One region of the Exiguobacterium sp. s95 genome, then DNA from elsewhere that is predicted to be linked to it. Evidence: riboswitches for the same ligand, from Rfam matches in the RefSeq annotation. Region 1 holds a riboswitch; each other region holds the start of a gene.

Region 1 (5,786 bases):
TGAACGATTAGTTTTTGAGGCGAATGAGCGGGGTGGAGCAGACAACATCACCGTTGCTGCCATCCGTTTCAAAGAAAGAAAGAGGGGCTGAATATGCGATACGGAGATCGATTAAATGACCGCTACCGCATAGAACGGCTAGTTGGAAATGGCGGGATGGCGAATGTCTATCAAGCTTATGATGAAATCTTAAAACGGAATGTCGCAATCAAAATTTTACGGACTGAATTTTCGCATGATGAACAATTCATCCGGCGCTTTGAGCGCGAAGCTCATGCTGCGACAAGTTTGAACCATCCGAATATCGTTGCCGTCTATGATGTCGGTGAAGAGGATTCGATTTACTATATCGTGATGGAGTTCATCGATGGGATGACGTTGAAAACCTACTGTGAAGGACGACCGCTCGCAATCAATAAAGCGGTTGAAATCATCAGTCAGATTTGTGACGCGATTGATCATGCCCATGCCCATCGCATCATCCACAGAGATATAAAACCACAAAATATGCTCGTCCGAGAGGATGGTACGGTCAAGGTGACGGACTTCGGTATTGCCGTCGCGATGTCGAACGCGACATTGACACATACGATGTCCGTTCTTGGTTCAGTGCATTACTTCTCACCTGAGCAGGCAAAAGGAAAATTTGCCGATGAAAAATCGGATATTTATTCGCTCGGTGCTGTCCTTTATGAACTCGTGACAGGACACGTCCCGTTCGAAGGAGATTCACCCGTTGCCGTGGCATTAAAACACTTGCAAGATACAGCGCGGCGGCCATCCGTCTTGAATCCTTCCGTGCCGCAAGCGCTAGAAAACTGTATCATGCAGGCACTAGCGAAGGCCCCGCACGATCGGCAACAATCCGTTGCTGAATTTCGGGAAGATATGGTGACGGCATTATCTGTTGAACGAGCAGATGAAGGGGTTCGCGGGGAAGATCCGATGGAGCAAACGATGGTGTTAAGTCCAGTCTCGGCTCCGTCCGGAACTCCGGTCAAGGAAGAAGAAGCTACGGTCGCGACAGTTGTACCGAAGCAAAAGAAAAAAAAGCGATGGTGGATTGTGCTCGTATTCCTCCTCCTACTCGGAGGTGCCGCGACAACGTTCGCGATGTGGCCGGATCCGACAGTCGTTGTGCCGGATGTCGCAAAAGAAGATGCGGACGAGGCCGAAAAACAACTTGAGAAACTCGGTTTTATCGTCGAATCGACTAAGCGATCGAGTGATACGATTGATGAAGGACTTGTCATCAGTCAAGCACCGCGGGCAAAAGTGACCGTCAAAAAAGGTTCGACGGTCAATCTTGTTGTCTCTACGGGCAGTGATCCGGTCGAAGTGCCGGATGTAACGGACGAAACAGAGAAAAAAGCGACCTCGATCTTGAAGGATGCTGGGTTCTCAAAAGTAGATGTCGAAAAAGAAGAGTCGGAAGACATCAAACAAGGCAATGTCATCCGGCAATCGATTTCAGCCGGAACAGAAGTGATTGCAAAGGAACAGACGATTACAATCACGGTATCCGAAGGTTCGTCAGCGTTTGAATTGAAGGATTTGACGAACATGTCGAGTGCTGAAGCAAAAGCGTACTTGGACGCGACAGGTCTCGACGGTACATTCGAACAAGAATTTTCGAGTGAAGTCGAACTGGACCAAGTCATTCGTCAATTTCCGCAAGCGGGTGTCAAAGTCGAGCCGAACGATTCCGTGACGGTCTTTATTTCAAAAGGGGAGGAAGAACAAACCGTGACGGCGACCTTCCCGGAAAAAGTAGCCTACGATGCTGTAGGTGAAGGGGATGAAGATCCGCCGCGGCAAGTCATTCGAATCGAGACGGATGATGCTAAAGGGAAACGTACGGTGATTGAAGAGTCGATTGACAGTGATGAAACATTTGATGTTCCGGTGACGATTGATCCGGGCGAAGAAGGAAAAATCACAATTTATAAAGATGATGTAGTGTATCGCTCGAAAACGATTACCTATAAACAAGCGAAAGCAGAACAATGAGTGTGCTACGAACCGCAAATTGAAGGAGGGCATGGGATGGCAGAAAATCGTATCGAAGAAAATCGGGACGGGACGATCATTCGTCTACAAGGTGGGTTTTATGATGTCATGACGACGCAGGGCGAGGTGCGATCGCGCGCTCGGGGAAACTTCCGAAAACGTGGTATCAGTCCTGTTGTAGGAGATGAGGTCGTATTGCATATCGAAAGCGAAACTGGATACATTTTAGAAGTGAAGGAACGGCAAAATTTCCTGGTTCGTCCACCGGTCGCAAACATCGATCAAGCGTTGCTTGTCGTCTCAGCAGCAGAACCGGACTTTTCAGCCCATTTGCTCGATCGATTTTTAGTCTTAATCGAAGCAAAAGAGATTCAACCTATCATTATCTTGACGAAGATGGATTTGTTGCAAGGAACAGCGGAAGCAGAAGTCCGGACGGCGATTGCCGGTTACCGACAAATCGGTTATCAGGTGATTGAGACGTCGAGTGAGACGCTAGAAGGGGTAGAGGAAGTCCGCCCGCTACTCAAGGAAAAAACAAGTGTGCTCGCGGGACAGTCGGGAGTCGGAAAAAGTTCATTGTTGAATGCGCTCGATGCGACGCTCGATCTCGAGACGAGCCACATCTCGAAATCGCTCGGACGCGGACGACATACGACGCGTCATGTGACGTTAATTCCGCTTGCAGAGGGCTTGATTGCTGATACGCCAGGGTTTTCGAACCTCGATTTTCCACACGAGATGGAAATCGAAGAATTACGTTGGTGTTTTCCGGAATTCGTCGCACGGCAAGATACGTGCAAATACCGTGGTTGCCTGCATTTAAACGAACCAGGCTGTGCTGTCAAAAAATCAGTTGAGGGAGAAGAAATCATGTCCTCACGCTATACGAATTATGGTATGTTTGTAGAGGAAATCAAGAATCGAGCGCGGAGGTATTGAAATGATTAAAATCGCACCATCTATTTTATCAGCAGATTTCGCCAACCTAGAACGAGACGTTAAAGCTGTCGAGGCGGCAGGAGCAGATTACATCCATTTCGACGTCATGGACGGCCAGTTCGTCCCGAACATTTCATTTGGTCTACCCGTCCTCAGTAGTCTTCGTCAAAAGACGGACATGGTCCTTGACGTTCATTTAATGATCGATCGACCAGAAAACTTCGTCGAAGCGTTTGTAGCGGCAGGAGCGGATATCGTCACCTTCCATGTCGAAGCGACGAATCATGTCCATCGTGTCTTGCAACAAATTAAAGGGGCTGGAGCAAAGGCCGGCGTCGTGCTGAATCCACACACGTCACTGTCGACGATTGAACATGTCCTAGAAGAAGTCGACATGGTCTTGTTGATGACGGTCAATCCAGGATTTGGCGGACAAGCTTTCTTGCCGAGCGTCATGACGAAGCTGAAGCAATTGGCGATGATCAAAGCAGAGCGCGGTTTGACGTTCGAAATTGAAATCGATGGTGGTGTCAACGCGGAAACGGCAAAACTGTGTATCGACAATGGGGCAAACGTCCTTGTCGCAGGTTCTGCAATCTACAATGCACCAGACTATGCGGAAGCCATCACTAGTATTCGAAACGCGGCTCACGTATAATAGAGCCAAGACAATTAAATTTTGACCGCAAGGGGTGTCGCGTCAAGCGGCTGAGAGAAGTGAGTAGACTTTAACCCTTCGAACCTGTTCCGTTCAGACGGACGTAGGGATGTGGCGCACGCAGGCAGTACGGCGTCCGTCGTACTGCCTTTTTGTTGTCATCATTATTTTATTTTTAGGAGGAACACAGTATGAAACGATTACAAATGTTAATGGAGATTGCGATTTTCGCGAGTCTCGGTGTTGTATTTGATTTATTGATTCCGTTCAAAATGCCACAAGGCGGATCCATCAGCTTAGCGATGTTACCGATTTTCGTCATGGCCTTTCGTCACGGCGTCGTTGGTGGTGTCATCACGGGTGCGCTCGTCGGAACGATTCAATTGATGTTCGCTCCGCAAGTCTTGACGGTCGTCCAACCGCTGCTTGACTATACGCTTGCATATGGTGTCGTCGGTTTGAGTGGAGTGTTTGCAGGCCAAGTCAAAAAAGCAGCAACAGAAGGTCAAAAAAAGCGTCTCATGACGATTGTTTTGTTTGCGACCTTGTTAGGTGCCGGTCTACGTTACATCTGTCATGTCATCAGTGGAATCGTCTTTTTTGCAGAGTATGCCAAAGGACCAGTCGTTCCTTACTCGTTCATTTATAACGCGACGTATATGGCTCCGTCGTACGTTTTATGTGGGGTCGTTGCAGGTATTTTGCTTACGACAGCACCACGTCTTTTACGTTACTCCGCTCGCGGTATTTAAAGATGAGAGTTTTAATCGTTGCGGCAGGACCGGTAGAAGACGTCCCGACGCTCGCACCATTCGTGAAAGACAAGACGATGATTATCGGTGTTGACGGCGGGATTGCGACATTAGTGGAGCAAGGACTTGATTTTGATGTGGCAATCGGTGACTTTGATTCGCTCGGATACGTTCCGGATGGTGGATTGCTTCATCCGGCAGAAAAAGATGAAACGGACTTAGAACTAGCGTTACGTTACGCTACCGAACAGGCTGCAGGTGCTGAACTACTCATCTTTGGTGCGACGGGTGGTCGGCTCGACATGACGCTACAGAACGTCTATTTGTTAAAACAATTTCCGATGGCACGACTCGTGACGAAACGTGAGGATGTCCGGTACTGGAAAACCGGTCAGTACGAACTCGCGTCTGAAGGGTATCATTACCTGTCATTCATTCCCCTTGTCCCGTCGAACTTGACGTTACGCGGCGTCAAATACCCCTTGACGGAGCATCCTGTTCCGGTCGGTGGTTCGCTGACGGTCAGCAATGAGTGGGTTGGTGTTGCGCAAGTGACGGTCGTCGAAGGGGAAGTCCTCGTCCTGCGCACGCATGAAAAATAAAAACGCGATAGACGCGATTCCATCATATCTCGCTGATGCGACCGGGACATGCGTTCTTCAAGTACACGTCATGACGTCATGAACAAAAAGATAGGTATGGCAAACGCCGATGACTCCGTATGTAAAACGGAAGCATCGGCGTTTTGATTTATTAGTCAGTCGACTGTTTAAGTTCAACGGATTCCGGCACCCGGTGTATCCAGGGCCAGATAACAAGTCATCGTTGTTCGTTTTGAAGTGTCGAACTGGCTGCTTGTTGTTCGCTTTTTGCAGCGATATGTTTTCCTTTGACGAAAAGATGGTAACTTGCCCATGTCAGTAGGAAGAAAGGGACGCCGAGATATAAGGCGACGCGTTGATCGGCTTGAAAACCCAAACTGATTAAGACGAGCAGATTGAGTGAGAATGAGAGGATGGGTAAGACTGGGAAGAACGGTGTTTTGAACTTCAGTTCGTCAAGCGTGTGTCCTGCCTTGATGAATTGGCGTCGGAAAGCGATTTGCGAAGCGGAAATCGAGATCCAACCGACTTGTGCTCCGAGACCGGCGATGGATAATAGCCAGATGAAGACGGTATCTTCTGCGAAGAATGCCGTCAATAAGGATAACATCGCGAACAGCATCGTGAACGTTAAGGCGCGCATCGGCACACCCCGCTGATTGACGATGGCGAGTTTCTTTGAAATCATGCCTTCTTGCGACATCGACCAGAGCATGCGTGTCGCAGCATACAGTCCAGAGTTTCCGACGGATAAGAGTGCCGTCAAAACGACGATGTTCATCAAATCTGCAGCATATGGGATACCGATTGCGTCAAATACCA
Region 2 (5,786 bases), on a different contig from region 1:
GACTTTTGGCGCGGACCACTAATCGTTGCATGCACGAGAGCAGCAGCCTCGAGCTTTTGAGTGAGTAATTCTTTTACTTGGTGTAATTCCACTGTAGTCCCGTCCTTTTCTGATTGTTCTTTCGAAACTGTAGCAAATTCCACCCTATTCGACAAGTAAGGTAGCTTCATCATTAAAGGAGGAACGAACGATGTTCAAAAAACTTTTATCACAAATCGGAATCGGTGCCGCCACAGTCGATACACGACTCGACAGCGAACGCTGTGAGCCAGGCGGACAGATTCACGGAACCGTCCATATTAAAGGCGGCAATGTCGACCAAGAAATCGATCGGATTTATTTAGCGTTTAATACACAATATAAAGAAGAAGTCAGGGACAGCACGACATTTACGACGTTCACACTCGATCGTTTTTCGCTAAACGAAGCCGCCTTTACGATTGAAGCAGGTGTCGAACGCGAAATTCCGTTTACGCTTCAAGTACCATTCAATACGCCGCTCTCGGTCAGTCAATCGAAGTCATGGATTGAAACGGGTCTCGATATCGCCCAGGCGGTCGATCCGTCAGACCGGGACGCCATCATCGTCCAAGCCAATGACCTCCAATCCGTTATCTTAGAAGCGATGGAAGAACTTGGTTTCCGACTCAAGAAAGCGGACACGGAAAAACTTCCCGGGCGTTACCGGAAGGATTTACCGATCGCCCAGGAACTCGAGTATTCGGCACGCAATACGTACTTCGCCCATAAACTCGATGAAGTCGAACTCATCATGCTCCAAGACCGTACCGGCATCGACATCGTCTTGCAAATCGACCGTCGTGCCCACGACTTAGGTTCGCTCTTCAGTGAGATGGCGGGTGCGGATGAGACGATGACGAAGCTATCCTTATCGAACCACGATTTGATGGACCGAAACGCCGTCAAACAACAATTAAACGATTTGATTGAACGGTACAGCTGATTTCCTTACCAGAATTTTCATCATGCCTGTAATCCACCAACAAAAAAAACTGAGCGATTGCCATGACTTTCTTTACGAAAGCTGAAAATTGCTCAGGTTTTGTGCAGTCTGCCGTCTGATCGCGCTGATCAACAGCGGCTAAAGCTGTACTTATCGTTTCGTTACTTTTGGTTGACGCGTAACTTGTGTAAAGAGACGTTCAAACGTTTCTTCCGTCCAGCCCATTTCCCAAAACATCAATTCGTAATAACAGCTTCTGACGAAATGGTGTTTCATCCGTTCCCGTTCTGCTTCAGTCGCTTGCGCCGCCAAAGCATCCAGCCGGTCGACCTGTTCAAAGACGACCCGTTCGAACCATTCCGAGCTGTATGTTGCAATCCACTGTTGATAAATCGGTGACGCCGGTGACTTCGTCAACAGTTGTTGTCCGACTTCATAATAAAGCCAGTAACACGGTAAAATCGCTGCAATCGTTTCCCCGAGTGTCCCCTCGCTCGCATGATGCATATGTGAGACATAGGCATACGCAGTCGGTGCCGGTTCGAACGCTGCTAAATCCGCTTCCGTAATAGCGAGCGGTTCAAAAAACGATTGATGGAGTGATAGCTCAGCCGCATAGGTCGATGTCGCATGTTCCGCGAGTTCCGCGATCATCGCAAAATCCGTTGCCTTTGAGGCGGCCCGGGCTTGAATTTTTGCGAAATGTTTTAAGTAATACGCATCCTGCATGACATAATGTCGAAATTTTTCGAGCGGTAACGTCCCGTCACCAATGCCTGTGACGAATGGATGGGAAAAACTGCTGTCCCAATATGTTTTTGCGGCTTGCCGAATTTCTTGACTGAATTTCAACCTAATTCCCCCTTTTGTTGAATCAAAAAACGCCACACCCTACGAACAGGGCATGACGTGAAGAGACAACAAGAGAGATATTCACGCCACTTCCCTCCGTAAGTCCAAACTTAATCAGGTTCAAAGGGTCCGAACGTCTTCGTCGTCTCAGTCGGCCTACCGACTCCCCTAGTGGTCATTATTTAATTCCTCTTCACTATATCATTTTTTCAGTCACATGATCAGGATTTTATAATGAAATGTAGTATAGGATTAGGGACACGAGGTGGGCGGTTCATTCCGCCTCAAGACCGATTCCGTTCTGGAAGACGTCACTTACAATGAAATTAGCACCTGATACTACCTACTATACTCGGAGGATTTATACTATGAATAAAGCAACAAAAATCATGACCACGACGCTTTTAGCGACAAGTTTACTTCTACCGACTGCTGCTTCAGCAGAGCAAGTCGTCGATAAAACAATCATCACGCTTGGTGAATCGCTCGGGGCAAAGGATAAAGCCTGGGTACTCGCCCGATTGAATGCGCCGGAAGGCATTACGCCCGTCATCGCCACGGCAGCGGATGAAGAAAAATATTTAGGGAAAAACGTTCCCCAATCGCAACTCGGCGGCAATATGTACTCTTCCGCAAAAATCGAACTCGCTGAAAAAGGCGACGGTTTATCTGTCGCGACCGAAAACATTACCTGGGTAACAAAAGACATGTACTTGAACGCGCTCGTCACTGCAGGCGTAACGGACGCCGACATCACAATCACTTCCCCTTATAAAGTCACCGGGACCTCTGCTTTGACGGGGATCATGAAAGCATACGATCAAACGTCGGCTGAGACCGGCATTAAATTGACGGATGAACGAAAAGATTTAGCCCAACAAGAGTTATCGGTCACTTCCGATGTCGGAAAAACGGTCGGGACGGACAAAGTCGCCGAACTGATGAATGAAATCAAAGCAGAGATCGCCAAACAAAAGCCGAAAACCAAAGTCGATATCGAGAATGTCATCATCCAAGTCATTCAAAATAACAACATCCAGTTGTCGGACGCCCAAATGGAGCGGTTGACGTCATTGTTCAGTCAAATGGAGAAAGCTGACTTGAACTGGGGACAAATCGAGACCGGATTAAAGGGTGCCGGGCAAGATATCCACGCGTTCGCGACCTCCGAAGAAACGAAAGGATTTTTTGCAAAACTGTTTGACGGCTTAAGTAAGTTCTTTAACTCGATTTCCGGACTGTTCAAGTAACTGAAAACGATTTCATTTTCAGTTCAAAACATGGTAAACTAACTTTATCGAAACGAAAAGGTGGTGTAAAAGATGGGTTTTGCTGCGTGTAAGCAATGGTTGATGGAACAACTTTATCTGTTGCGCGCGATTTTTCATGAAATGGCGTTCTAAAGGACGAGTCTGCCCTTTTCTTAGGAACATCCATCTGAAAAATAAAGCAAAGCGCACCTTTTACGGTAAACGGAGAGCGCTATTTGCGTTCTCCGTTTTTTGATGCGCATGAAAGGAAGTTACTGATCATGATTTGCGACATCCAACACCTGACAAAACAATTTGGGGGAGCATCCGTCTTAACCGATGTCTCGCTCTATCTTAAACAAGCTGACCGCATCGGATTGATCGGTCGAAACGGAACCGGAAAAACCACGTTACTGCGTTTAATCGCGCAACTCGAAACAGCGGACAGCGGAACCCTTTATCTCAAAAAAGGACTTTCCATCGGTTATTTGGCTCAAATTCCACAGTTCGCAGAAGAATTGACGGGCCTTGATGTTCTCTGGACCGCATTTGCCCAAATCGTCGCCTTACGGACGACGATGCATCAGCTTGAACAACAAATGGCAAGTGCTGACCACCTGGACGATGTGCTAAATGAGTATACGCGTGTGACCGAACAATTCGAACAACAGGACGGTTACCTGCTCGACTCGAAAATCCAGCGCATGATTAACGGACTCCACCTCGATGCCTTGCTGACACGTCCCTTTTCTCAATTAAGTGGTGGCGAACAAACGAAAATCTGCCTCGGCCGGATGCTGCTGGTGGAACCAGACTTGTTGATTCTCGACGAACCGACGAATCACCTCGATCTCGCAGCAATCGAATGGCTCGAACAATTTTTAAACAGTTATCCGGGCGCTGTCATCATCGTCTCGCATGATCGCGTGTTTCTTGACGCAAGTGTCAACTTGATCGCTGAACTTGAAGATGGTGAACTGACAATCTACCCAGGAAATTATTCGGCGTACACGGTCGCGAAAGAACGCCTGCTCCTCGAACAATTCCACGCCTACACGGAACAACAAAAGAAAATCAAACAGATGAAGGATGCGATTCGGCGCTTGCGCCAGTGGGCAAATGAAGCCTCTCCGCCAAGCGAAAAACTGTTCCGAAAAGCAAAAGCCATGGAACGGGCACTCGAACGGATTGAGCGACTCAAACGGCCGCTCCTGGAAAAAGCGGTGCCTGACATCCGCTTTTCGTCGCAAGGGCAACTCAGTCAAATCGTTTACCGTCTTGAGGATGTCACGCTTTCCGTCGCCGGCCGGAAGTTGTTCGCGTCGCTCGATTTCGAAGCCGCGGCACGTGACCGGATTGGAATCGTCGGTGCGAACGGAAGTGGGAAAACGACGTTATTACGTGTCTTACTTGGACAACTCCAGCCGACGAACGGACGTGTCACGCGTGGTCCGTCAAATCAGGTCGGATTTTTATCGCAACACGTCGATATGCCGGGTGAAGAGCGACTGATCGATTACTTCCGCTCACACGTTTCGGCGGACGAAGGAACAGCTCGCTCCCTGTTGGCCCGTTTCCTCTTTTTCGGTCCACGTGTCTTCTTACCGATTACTGCGTTAAGCGGCGGGGAAAAGATGCGCTTGATGCTCGCGATTCTTGTCCATTCGCCGCTTAATGTCCTGATTCTTGACGAACCGACGAATCACCTCGACATTGAATCCCGCGAGGCGCTTGAAGAAGCACTCGAGCACTTTGACGGAACGCTGATTGCCGTATCGCACGACCGTTATTTCTTGAACCGACTCTTCTCGAAAACCTATTGGCTAGATGACACGACAGAAATCTTTCACGGTTCTTACCAATATGCTGCCGAAAAACGACATGCCCGGTCAATCGTCGAATCAGCGGCACCCACGCCCCGCGCTACCCGGACGCCGGTAGCCGGGAAACATCCGGCTTTAAATGCAGGCGAACTCGAACAGCAGATTCAACAGCTAGAGGATGAGGTGGCTTTACTCGATACATCACTCGCGGCGACACATGATTATGAAGTCCTCACGACATTATTCTCAGAACGAGAACAGCTCGTTAGTCAAATTGATGACTTCTATGAAAAATTGTTGGCAGTCGATCACTAATCAAAAAACGCATCATTTCACCACCGCTGCTTCATTAAGTGCGGTGGTTTTTTAAATTAAAAATGCTTTGATGACGATCTGTTTTTCTGAACCCGAAAAAATATATTTTAAATATTTTAAAAGAAAGTTTCGAAAAAAAGCTTGCAAGTTGTCTGAAAATTCGTATAATTCAACTTATAGCTATTATCAGTTTTTAGCAAAAACACTTTGGGAGGAACTATCACATGGATGCATTTCAACAAGCTGTACAATCGGGCGTCGATTTCGCCAACAACATCTTATGGTCTTATATCTTAATCGCCGCTTTAATCGGAGTCGGCATCTACTTCACCATTAAAACGAAGTTCATCCAATTCCGTTACTTGAAAGAGATGTTCCGTGTCACACTCGATAAAAATGAAAAGACAACAGATGATGAAGGTCAGAGTATTACATCCCTTCAATCATTCTTCATCGGTGCCGCGACTCGAATCGGTACAGGGAATTTGGCCGGTGTTACGATCGCTGTTACACTTGGTGGACCCGGAGCGGTCTTCTGGATGTGGATGGTCGCCCTCCTTGGTGGAGCAACAGCCCTTATTG
Region 3 (5,786 bases), 610 kb from region 1:
ATCTGATCGACGATTTCTTCCGGTGTACCTATCAGTGTCAGGTGTCCCCCACCAGCTGCCAGATAACCTAACAGTTCTCTTAGTGTAGGCTTTGTATCATCGATGATTTCAAGAATCGTTTTATAGCGTCCGACGGGTCCTGAAAACGCTTCGACAGGCGGTAAGGACGGCACCTCTTTGTCAAGATCCCAATCAGAACAGTCCTGTTTCAAAAAGAAACTCAGTTGCTTCAAGGCATTCGCGACCGGTAATTTTTCATCTAGTTCGGCTTTCTTCGCCAGCGCCTCTTCCCGGGTTCGACCGACGTATGTAACCAATCCAGGAAAGATTTTAATCTGCCGCTCCGGTGACTCACTTTCTTTGATTTGTTTCTGTAGACTTTCCCGGAATGCTTTCGCTTGCTTTACATTCCACGACACCGAATAGACGGCATCCGCGTGCTTTGATGCAAGTGCAATCCCTTGGGCAGATGCACCCGCCTGCATTGCCACCGGCTTCCCTTGAGGACTACGCGGTGTAGACGAAGGACCTTTTACGTTGAAGTAGGTCCCGCTATGATGGATCGGTTGAATCTTTTCAGGATCAATTAACCGGTTGTCCGTCCGGCTCGAAAGGAAATCAGCTCGATCCCAGGATAAAAATAATTTTTCCATTACAGATGCAAATTCATCCGCCTTTTGATACCGTTCGTCCCTTGCAGGGAGCGCATCCATACTATGGTTTAACGCTTCCCAGTCCGTCATCGACGTAACCAGGTTCCAGCCGACACGCCCGTTCGTCACGTGATCAAGGCTTAACAGTTGTCTCGCCGCTGTATACGGATTTGAAAACGTACTCGATATCGTTGAAACTAACCCGATATGGCGGGTTACTTGAGAAATAGCGGTTAAATTGATTACAGGATCGAGCCAAAAGGCCGGTAGTTCAGTTGCGTTTGCAGCAGGAAAAGATTGATTGTCAGCAAAAAATACAGCATCCAGGCAACCCGCTTCCGCTAGTTGAGCCAATCGCTGATAATAACCGCTCTCCCCGATTTCTTCAATCGCAGAATCCGGCATTAACCATGCCGCTTGATGATGGCCACAGCCGTACAATAAAACACCGATGTTTAACTGCTTCGTTTTCGTCATCTTTAGGTCCCTGACTCCTTTCTCCTGAGCGCTGACATCAGTTCATCGTCAATCCGCCATCTACGGTTAGATTTTGACCGGTAATGCCAGAGGCTGCTTCTGACGCTAAAAAGGCGACCAATTGCGCAACCTCTTCCGGCGTCGTCACTCTTTTTAACGGAGTTGATTGGGCAATTAAATCGAATACTTCAGCGGTCGTCACAGCACTGGCATCCGTCACTTTCAACAAGCCGCCGGAGACGACATTCACGTTTATGCCGTACTGTCCTAGCTCTGATGCAAGATTACGCGTAAAGCCGATCAACCCTGCTTTTGCCGTCGTATATTCGTGATAGGGAACTACCGGGTTTTGATACAGATTCGTGCCGATGCTGATGATGGTGCCGTTATTTCGTTCAATGAATTGCGGCAGAACACTTTGCACGACGTGGAACGCTGCTTTCAACGTGCCATCCAACTGTTTTTGATAATCTTCCCATTCCAAATCGATGAATGATTTTTGAGCGCGCGGATCGAACTTAAAATCGACTAATGCATTATTGATTACGACATCGATTTGTCCGTAATGAGCTGTCGCTAACTGCATCAATGTCTCGACGTCTTGTCGCTTCGTGACATCCGCATACAGGGCAATGGCATGTTCTGCACCGAGCTCATTTACGAGTTCCTCTGCCGCATCCTCGCTCTTATAATAATTAATCACAACTTTAAACCCGTTGTTCACCAATACTCTTGCAATCGTCGCGCCAAGTCCCCGACTGCTTCCCGTCACTAACACTGTTCTGTTCACTGTCTTCCACTCCTTCATCGTCTTTTGCAACTTAAATAGCGAAGTCGTAAACAAAAAAAGCGCAACTCTCCAAAAGGAAAGTTGCGCACGTCTAAATAATCACATAACAAAAAACCGACAGACTGGTCTTCGCTTGTTTATTAGAGTCTACACTTCCCTACGCTAGTACGAACTAGTTCAGGTTCAAAGGGTTTGAGTATCTACTCATCTCAGTTTAGTAACACCCCTAGTGATTCTATTCAAGTTACCTTCACTTTAGCGGTCTTAGAAATATCTGTCAATAATGACAGGACAGTTTTGTCGGTGTCTCTTTTGATTACGAACGAAAGCCTTGCCTCCGTCGACCGGAAGCAAGGCTCTTTTGATTGCCATGATTTATTTCTCTGTTATACGCCTTCGTAGGCAAGTTCCATGATGTTCCGAAGTTCCGTCACGAGCGGCATTTTCGGATTCGCTGTCGTACATTGATCCTCGAATGCATCGACTGCCATCTTATCGAGTTTTGCTTCAAAGTCGGCTTTTTTGATGCCTTGGGCTTTGAACGACATTTTGATGTTCAACTGTTGTCCGAGTTCTGTGATCGCTTGGATTAATGATTCGACACCTTGTTCCGTCGTCGCTGCCGGTAGTCCGAGATAACGGGCGATTTCTGCGTACCGTTCATCAGCGATGAATGATTCATATTTCGGGAACGAAGCAAGTTTCGTCGGTTTCGCTGCATTGTAGCGGATGACGTGTGGCATCAGAATTGCATTCGTCCGACCGTGTGGCGTGTGGAACTCCCCACCGATTTTGTGTGCGATCGAATGGTTAATCCCGAGGAAGGCATTGGCAAACGCCATTCCGGCCATCGTTGACGCATTGTGAACTTTTTCGCGTGCTTCGGCATCGTCACCATTCGCATAAGCGCGTGGCAAGTAGTCGAAGATCATCTTGATCGCTTTTAGCGCCAGTCCGTCCGTATAGTCGTTCGCGAGGACGGAGACGAAGGCTTCTGTCGCATGTGTCAAGACGTCCATTCCGGTGTCAGCCGTGATTGATGCCGGGACCGTCATGACGAATTCCGGATCGATGATTGCGACGTCTGGTGTTAATGCATAGTCAGCAATCGGATACTTGACGTTTTTCTCTTTGTCCGTGATGACGGTAAACGGTGTGACTTCAGATCCTGTTCCGGACGTCGTCGGAATCGCGACGAACTTCGCTTTGTTACCGAGCGCCGGGAATTTATAGGCCCGTTTCCGGATATCGAGGAACTTTTGACGTAAGTTCGAGAACGTTTCGTTCGGTTGCTCGTAGAAGAGCCACATGCCTTTCGCTGCATCCATCGCTGATCCGCCACCGAGGGCGATGATCAAGTCCGGTTTGAAGTCGCGCATCGCTTGCGCTCCTGTCTGAACCGTTGCAACCGATGGATCCGGTTCGACTTGGTCGAAGATCCGGTAGCTGACGCCTGCCGGTAAGTTGCGGATGACTTTATCCGCGTAGCCGAACTCGACCATCGCTTGATCGGTGACGATCAACGCACGTGAGACATCTTGAATCGATTTCAAGTATTGGACTGAATTTTTTTCAAAGAAAATCTTTTCCGGTACTTTGAACCACTGCATGTTCACGCGTCGTCTCGCCACCTTCTTGACATTGAGTAGATGTTTCGCCGTTACGTTTTCAGAGACGGAGTTTTTCCCGTAAGAGCCGCAACCGAGTGTCAGTGATGGTGTCAATTCGTTATACAGATCACCAATCCCACCGTGTGCTGACGGGCTGTTGACGAGAATCCGGCAGGCTTTCATCCGCATTCCGAATGTCGTCATCAAGTCGTCATTCGTCGTGTGGATGACTGCCGTATGACCGAGGCCACCGATTTCAAGCATCCGTTCAGCGACATGGAACGCATCTTCCGTTGACTGGACGCTATACGCACCAAGGACAGGGCTTAGTTTTTCGTGTGAGAGTGGTTCTTCTGAGCCGACTTTTTCAAGTTCTGCGACGAGCATGACGGTGTTGCTCGGGACGTCGATGCCGGCTTTTGCTGCGATCCATGTTGCCGGTTTCCCGACGATGTCAGCATTGACGGCACATGTATCGGTTTTGATGACGAGCGCTTCGAGACGTTTTTTCTCATCTGCTGTACAGAAGTAGCAACCGAGTGCTTCCATCTCCGCCCGGACTTCCGCGTAGATTTCCTGATCGATGATGACCGCTTGCTCCGATGCACAAATCATGCCGTTATCAAACGTTTTGGAGAGGACAAGGTCACTGACGGCACGTTTGATTTTCGCTGTTTTTTCGATGTAACACGGGACGTTCCCTGGTCCGACACCGAGTGCCGGTTTTCCTGTTGAATAGGCTGATTTGACCATGCCGGCTCCGCCGGTCGCAAGGACCATCGCGATATCCGTGTGGTTCATCAAGACTTTTGTTGCTTCGAGTGACGGTTGTTCGACCCACTGGATACAGTCACGCGGTGCGCCCGCTTTGACGGCAGCATCACGTAATGTTTTCGCTGCTTCGAGTGAGCAGTTTTGCGCTGACGGGTGGAAGGCGAAGATGATCGGGTTTCGTGTTTTAATCGCGATCAACGCTTTGAACATCGTCGTTGATGTCGGATTCGTCACAGGTGTGACGCCACAGACGACACCGACCGGTTCTGCGATATATGTTAGTCCGTTTTGAACATCTTCTTCTAAGATGCCGACCGTTTTTTCTTCACGGAGACTGTTATAGATATATTCTGTCGCAAACATATTTTTAATCATTTTATCTTCAAAGACACCACGTCCTGTTTCTTCTACGGCGAGTCGTGCCAGTTCAACGTGACGTTCGAGACCGGCAAGCGCCATGTCACGGACGATCGTATCGATTTTCTCTTGATCAAATGTTAATAATTCTTGTAATGCGGTTTGACCTTTTGCGACGATTTTATTGATTGTTTGTTCGACAGGTGATACGTCTTGTTTGATTTTTTCTTTGACAGCCATGTTTGGTTTCCTCCCTATTTTGGAACGAATCTGAGTCTGCATTTCCTTACTAGATGTTAGGAATGCCAAGCTGATATTCAATAGTTTGTGCTTTCCTTCACAAATCAATCATACCGCCTTTTTGATGATTTGTGCATGACCATCCTGTGAACTATTTCACATCATTGAAAACGTTCTCATTCTCAAAAGGTGTTGTCGGACAAGGCATCCTTTTTGAATCCCTCGCCTGTGACTTTTCTCACAGGACCTGTTTTCTTTGCTTGTCTGACGGACGAAACATCGTGTAATCTATTAAAAGATACATATTTATTTGTTTTGAAGGAGGAAGTTTCATGACAATCGTCAACCAAATGCTTGCGTTCAACGAACAATTCGTCGAAGAAAAACAATACGAACAATTCATCTCGGATAAATTCCCCGATAAAAAGGTCGTGATCTTAACGTGTATGGATGCCCGCTTGACGGAACTCCTCCCGCACGCGCTCGGTCTAAAAAACGGCGATGCGAAGATCATTAAAAATGCAGGGGCCGTTCTGTCACACCCATTCGGTTCCGTCATGCGCTCGATCCTCGTCGCCTTGTACGCACTCGGTGCAGAAGAAGTCATCGTCATCGGTCACCACGACTGCGGCATGAGTACGATCGATCCGGCAAACATGATTGCCGAGATGGAAGGACGTGGCATCAATCCGCAAGTCTTGCAGACACTCGAAGCCTCCGGCGTTGACTTGAAGCAATGGTTACGCGGATTCACGTCAGTCGAAGAAAACGTCGGCCATTCCGTCGGTCTGATTAAAAACCATCCATTGTTACCACCGGGCACGAACGTCCATGGACTCGTCATCGACCCCGGGACAGGGAAACTCGACCGCGTCGATTGCTAAA
Region 4 (5,786 bases), on a different contig from region 1:
CCGATCAGGCAGCGGCAGAAAAGGCAGCAGTTGAGCAAGCTGCAGCAGAAAAAGCGGCAGCCGAGCAAGCTGCAAAACAAGCAGCGCGTCAAAAAGCAACAACGAATTCAACAAAACAATCAACGCCGACACCAGCGCCTGTAACACCAAAACCAGCACCAGTAGCACCGAATCCAGCTCCGGCTCCAGCTGCATCTTCAGCATTGTTCATTCATCCGACAAGTGGTGCGACTACACAAGGATACGGCTCAGCAAGTGGTGAAAATGGGTATGGATTCCATAATGGAATCGACTTTGGTGCACCGGTTGGAACACCAATTGTCGCAGCAGCAACAGGAACTGTCATTACGGCTTCTAGTAGTGGTCCTTACGGAAATCACATCATGATTGCTCACCAATTGAACGGAAAAACGTATACGACGGTTTACGCGCACATGAGTTCATTGAATGCGCGTGCAGGACAACGTGTCAGCCAGGGACAACAAATCGGTGCACTTGGTAGCACGGGTAACTCGACTGGACCACACCTACACTTCGAAATTCATGTCGGTGGGTATATCTACAGCGGAACAGGCCCTGCAAATAGTGTTAATCCTATGTCAATGTTATAAAATCGTAAAAGAACCTCTACATTGTAGAGGTTCTTTTTTATACAGTTTGAATAATTAGTTGTTATATTACAAAATAACGTTTTCATTTGAAATGTAAATGAAATTTTTCTGAAACTATTACGGTGCTATAATCAATTTCAGATAGTTTCACTACGGAACAGGACTTCAAAAATCGAATTCATACATAAGCGAGGAACTCACATATGCTAAAAAAGTTATTTTCTACCGTACTATTAGGGACGTTATTATTGACGAACACCCCAATCACTCAAGCGGCTACAATCAAAGAAAAGAAAGCAGATAATGCAGCTGAACAACGTAAACTAGAAAAATCAATCAAAAAACAAGAATCTAAAATTTCAAAAGAGCAACGTCAAATCAATGCGATTGATGCAGCAATCAATGAAAATATTTTTCGTGTCTCAGAAAAAAATAAACAGATTCGTCAGTTGAATGAACGAATTGAAGAGCTTGAGGCAGACATTATCCATTATGAAGAAATGTTAAAACGCCAGGAAGAGCTGTTAGGAGACCGTCTTCGTGTGCTTCAAGAAAATGATGGGAATTCGATTAAATGGGAAGAAGTCATTTTTGGTTCGAAAGATCTTGGCGATCTCTTTAGTCGTGTGATGGCAGGGAAAAAAATTGCTGAACAAGATGACAAGATGATTTCTGCTTACCTTGAAACGCAAAAAAAATTAGCTGATGCTAAAGCGACGCTTGTGGATAAAAAGGAAGAGCGAGTGAAAGAAAAAGAAGCCCTTTTGGTTCAAAAAAAGGAACTCAAACAGCAAATGAAAGCACGTAGTGCAACCTTAAAAAAATTACGTCAAGGTAAAACAAAATTTACGACAAAACTTCTGAATGCGAAAGAACTTCAAGCGACATTAGAAGCGCAAGAACGTGCGATTGCGGCAGCAAAGGCAGCAGCTAAAGCAGCAGCGGAAAAGGCAGCAGCTGAAAAAGCGGCAGCGGAAAAGGCGGCGGAGGCGGCGGAAAAAAACAACGCCGGGACGTCTAAGAAGGTCGTAAGTGCTACGCCAGTCGCTAGTGTTCCGAGTGGTTCGGCGCAGTTCGTTCGCCCTGCGTCAGGAAGTGTTTCACAAGGATTCGGACCAGCGAGTGGTGCGAATGGGTATACTTTCCATAATGGTGTCGACTTTAGAGGGTCAGTCGGATCATCAATCGTCGCAGCAGCTTCAGGAACGGTCATCACAGCAGGAAGCGGTGGACCGTACGGAAATCACGTGATGATTTCACATTTCTTGAATGGGAAAGTGTATACAACAGTTTACGCGCATATGAATTCATTATCAGTTCATGCTGGACAAACGGTCTCGCAAGGGCAACAAATCGGTACGCTCGGAAATACGGGAAACTCGACGGGCGCACATCTTCATTTTGAATTGCATATTGGTGGTTACCAATACAGTGCGACAGGACCAGCTAACACAGTTAATCCATTAGCATACTTATAAAAACGAGCTTCGGCTCGTTTTTTTTATGGCGCTATGCTACAGTGAAAGAGAAATTTAAATCATGAGCAACTAGGGGAGCTGGAGGAATCTGGCTGAGAGGAAAACCATTCTGTTTTCGACCCTATCACCTGATCTGGATAATACCAGCGTAGGAAAGTTGAGATTGAAGACATGAATAAGTGACCACACTCGTTGGTTTTTCATGGCGTCGTCTGCTTTTTTACAGCGGACGGCGCTTTTTTTCGTTCCGCTTTCTCCTTGTGCTCTCATAGAAAGTGAGGTCTATCGATGAAACATGTACTGACGATTGCTGGATCAGACTCTAGTGGTGGAGCTGGAATTCAAGCCGACTTAAAAACTTTTTCTGCTCTTGGGGTTTACGGTATGAGTGTAATTACTGCTATCACAGCGCAAAATACGTTAGGCGTACAAGCAGTTGAAGATGTATCACCAACGCTTGTCGAAGCCCAGTTGAACTCGATTTTTAGCGATATTCGTGTAGATGCCGTTAAAATTGGGATGGTCTCGAATGAAAAAACGATTCAAGTCATTGCCAAATGTTTGAAACATTATCAGGGACCAGTCGTCTTAGACCCCGTGATGGTCGCAAAAGGGGGGCATGCGCTGTTAAGGAAATATGCTGAACAAGCATTAATGGAGCATTTGATGCCGCTTGCAACCTTGACGACCCCGAATATTCCGGAAATGGAACGCATGTTAGGGCAAGCGATTTCGACAATTGATGAAATGAAGCTGGCGACGACGGAATTCGCACAAAAACGAGACATCGCTATCCTGTTAAAAGGCGGTCATCTTGAAAGTACGGATGCCTCGGATATTTTATACACGGAAGGGAGGCATCATCTGTTTCAGGAGGCACGATTAAAACGCCAGCATACACATGGTACTGGATGTACATTGTCTTCCGCGATTGCGGCACGTCTTGCGCTGGGAGATTCCCTGAAGGATAGCGTGATTTATGCTAAACGGTACGTAACTGAAGCAATCCGGCATGGATTTGCCTTAGGGAACGGAATCGGACCGACACATCACTTTTATGACATTTGGAGGGAAACGGATGCTTACAACCATTCATGATAAAAAACCATTAATTCATCATTTAACGAATGCGGTCACGATTAATGAGTGTGCCAATATGACCCTTGCGCTCGGGGGTTCACCTGTCATGGCGGAAGATATCCTAGAAGTCGAGGAAATGGTTGGACATGCAGATGCTGTCGTTATCAATATCGGGACATTGAACGCAGCTTCACGAGCGTCGCAATTGTTGGCAGGTCAAACGGCTAACCGATTGAAGAAACCGATTATTTTAGATCCAGTCGGAATGGGGGCGACGACACTTCGGACACAATTCACGAAAGAGTTACTCGAAGCAATTCATTTTACGGTCATTAAGGGGAACGTCTCTGAAATCAAGACGCTCATCGGTCAAGTCGGACGTTCAAAAGGAGTCGATGTCGCTTCCGGAGAGACATTAGATTTTCAAGTCGTCCATGAGTTTGCTGGACGGCTCGGGACGACTCTCGTCGTAACGGGACCGGTTGATTTCATTACAGACGGCAAGCGACAAGTAAAACTAACCGTAGGAACGCCACGACTCGGACACATTACAGGGACAGGTTGCATGACGGCATCGCTCATCGGAACCCTACTTGGAGCAGGGTATGATGCATTCGAAGCAGCGACCTATGGGACGTATTTAATGGGAAAAGCGGGTGAAGTCGCAGATGAAGCAGCGGGACTTGGTGATTTCCGGATGGGGTTGTTCAACGCAATCAGCTTGACTACAGAAGAAAGTTTGAAAGGGGTATTGACCAGTGGAGAATGATTACACGGTTTATGCGGTAACAGATCGGCGCTTTCACCCGGACGTTGCCTTGATTGATGCGGTCGAAGCAGCAATAAAAGGTGGCGCGACGATGGTCCAGCTTCGTGAAAAGCAGGCGCAAGGGAAAGAATTTCTCGAACAAGCGAGTGACTTGAAGAAAATGATGTCTCGTTACGGCGTCCCACTCATCATCAATGACCGGATTGATATCGCACAAATCGTCGGTGCAGGTCTGCATATCGGGCAAGAGGACATCCCTTTGAAGGAAGCACGTAAGCTGTTACCGGAAGCCACGATTGGGGTTTCTGTTTCCACCGTTGAACAGGCAATCGAAGCAGAGCAAGACGGGGCAACTTATCTTGGCGTAGGGTCGCTCTATCCAACGGCGACAAAAGACGATGCGAGTCAGATGACAAACGAAACACTCCGGGCGATTCGCCGGGCTGTTTCCCTTCCTCTCGTCGGGATTGGTGGAATCACACATCATGTGGTGCCCGACTTATTCGAGATGCTTGAAGGATATGCCGTCGTCTCTGCCTTATTCGCAGCACCAGATATTGAACGTGCGGCACGAGAGTTCAAAGAGGCGGTTCAGACTGCGCGTCAAATAGTATCAGACCGGGTATAATCACTGAAGAGGTGATGTACGTGAAATGGCAAGTCATTCGCTTTCGGGGAGGCTGGATTCGGTATCGAATCGAACCACAAATCATTCGAATCGACAACCGTGGAAAGTATCATTTAGGTTGGAAATTGTTTCCCTATCCGAATCGTTATGCATTTGAATTGGCGGTTTTGTTAAAAAACAAACACCAACAACGATATAAACGGCCGCTGTTGATTAAAACGGCATCCATCGCTACGGAAATCTGGGGCCATACACACCTCGATTTATTTTATCGAGTGATGTTACAAGTACCGTTACCACGCTTCCTATCGAATCGATATAAGGAGCGATTGCGAAATACAAGTATCATCGATATCGGTGTACGGGCTGTCGATACTAATCGAATCGTTTGGGATATCGGGAATCGATTAGGGGGATGGGCAGTTTTTCGTACAATCCAAAAAAAACATCGGAAATGAATCTTCACCTCGCGAATCATCGTAGTCATCTTACTTGCATTTGTTGTTTTAGGATGGTGCAATAGTTTGGAGGAGAGGTGAAGACAGTGGAGGCACCACGCTGTGAGACGATTGCGATCGATAAAAAACGTGCTACTGAAATTGGTCATGCCGTTGAGAAAATCCCGACGCTTGAGATTGGGAAATTGTTTAAAGTGTTATCGGACGCAACGCGTCTACGAATCGCTTATGCATTGACGGTCGAGCGAGAACTTTGTGTTTGTGACGTATCGGCATCAGTTGATTGTTCGATTGCGACGGCTTCGCATCACTTAAGAACGTTATTGAAACAAGGTCTCGTCAAATATCGTAAAGAAGGAAAAGTTGTCTATTATTCACTTGATGACCATCATGTCTCGTCGTTAGTTCATTTGGCAATGGAGCATGTGAATGAAGGAAAGGCTTCTTCTTGAGAAAAATATAAAAAACGCACCGCAGTCCGATAAAGAACTGCGGTGCGTTTTTTAGCTTTTTCACGAAGCTAATCGTATGAAACAACAGATCACTTGATTCGATGGAAGAACGTGATGGTCACACTGATGAGTAGAAAGGCTAAAATGGATAGACTAAAGCACATCCGTTTATAGGATGCTGTCACGAGCGCCGTATTTTCGAGTTCTTGATCTAATTCGGTATACAATTGATCTTTAACTTGAGCAAGATCTTCAAGAATGGTCTGCGTGGTCTGCGTCGATTGTTTCGCTAAAGCGGTAGCTGCCTGTG

The links. A riboswitch is a leader RNA that binds a small molecule or an ion and turns the genes downstream of it on or off. The one in region 1 is predicted to bind thiamine pyrophosphate.
Region 2: it holds a riboswitch for thiamine pyrophosphate, as region 1 does, so the genes downstream of both, tenA (thiaminase II) here and thiT (energy-coupled thiamine transporter ThiT) in region 1, are expected to answer to the same signal.
Region 3: it holds a riboswitch for thiamine pyrophosphate, as region 1 does, so the genes downstream of both, KNP99_RS00865 (3-oxoacyl-ACP reductase) here and thiT (energy-coupled thiamine transporter ThiT) in region 1, are expected to answer to the same signal.
Region 4: it holds a riboswitch for thiamine pyrophosphate, as region 1 does, so the genes downstream of both, thiD (bifunctional hydroxymethylpyrimidine kinase/phosphomethylpyrimidine kinase) here and thiT (energy-coupled thiamine transporter ThiT) in region 1, are expected to answer to the same signal.

The regions. Positions count from the first base shown of each region.
Region 1 covers NZ_JACSMM010000001.1:778,298-784,083, reverse strand. Annotated here, with positions in the region: gene KNP99_RS04300 (Stp1/IreP family PP2C-type Ser/Thr phosphatase) at 1-91, shown strand, start outside; gene pknB (Stk1 family PASTA domain-containing Ser/Thr kinase) at 94-2,010, shown strand; gene rsgA (ribosome small subunit-dependent GTPase A) at 2,047-2,952, shown strand; gene rpe (ribulose-phosphate 3-epimerase) at 2,954-3,610, shown strand; TPP riboswitch at 3,631-3,737, shown strand; gene thiT (energy-coupled thiamine transporter ThiT) at 3,802-4,362, shown strand; gene KNP99_RS04275 (thiamine diphosphokinase) at 4,365-4,964, shown strand; gene KNP99_RS04270 (amino acid permease) at 5,182-5,786, opposite strand, start outside.
Region 2 covers NZ_JACSMM010000003.1:256,992-262,777, reverse strand. Annotated here, with positions in the region: gene KNP99_RS08555 (class I SAM-dependent methyltransferase) at 1-92, opposite strand, end outside; gene KNP99_RS08550 (sporulation protein) at 191-964, shown strand; gene tenA (thiaminase II) at 1,115-1,816, opposite strand; TPP riboswitch at 1,891-1,996, opposite strand; gene KNP99_RS08540 (DUF1002 domain-containing protein) at 2,185-3,066, shown strand; gene abc-f (ribosomal protection-like ABC-F family protein) at 3,348-5,204, shown strand; gene KNP99_RS08530 (alanine/glycine:cation symporter family protein) at 5,429-5,786, shown strand, end outside.
Region 3 covers NZ_JACSMM010000001.1:164,811-170,596, reverse strand. Annotated here, with positions in the region: gene KNP99_RS00870 (LLM class flavin-dependent oxidoreductase) at 1-1,130, opposite strand, end outside; gene KNP99_RS00865 (3-oxoacyl-ACP reductase) at 1,168-1,920, opposite strand; TPP riboswitch at 2,058-2,158, opposite strand; gene adhE (bifunctional acetaldehyde-CoA/alcohol dehydrogenase) at 2,307-4,901, opposite strand; gene KNP99_RS00855 (beta-class carbonic anhydrase) at 5,234-5,785, shown strand.
Region 4 covers NZ_JACSMM010000006.1:103,035-108,820, forward strand. Annotated here, with positions in the region: gene KNP99_RS11040 (murein hydrolase activator EnvC family protein) at 1-611, shown strand, start outside; gene KNP99_RS11045 (murein hydrolase activator EnvC family protein) at 815-2,089, shown strand; TPP riboswitch at 2,151-2,261, shown strand; gene thiD (bifunctional hydroxymethylpyrimidine kinase/phosphomethylpyrimidine kinase) at 2,378-3,187, shown strand; gene thiM (hydroxyethylthiazole kinase) at 3,168-3,938, shown strand; gene thiE (thiamine phosphate synthase) at 3,928-4,566, shown strand; gene KNP99_RS11065 (hypothetical protein) at 4,587-5,024, shown strand; gene KNP99_RS11070 (ArsR/SmtB family transcription factor) at 5,102-5,476, shown strand; gene KNP99_RS11075 (CHASE3 domain-containing protein) at 5,566-5,786, opposite strand, start outside.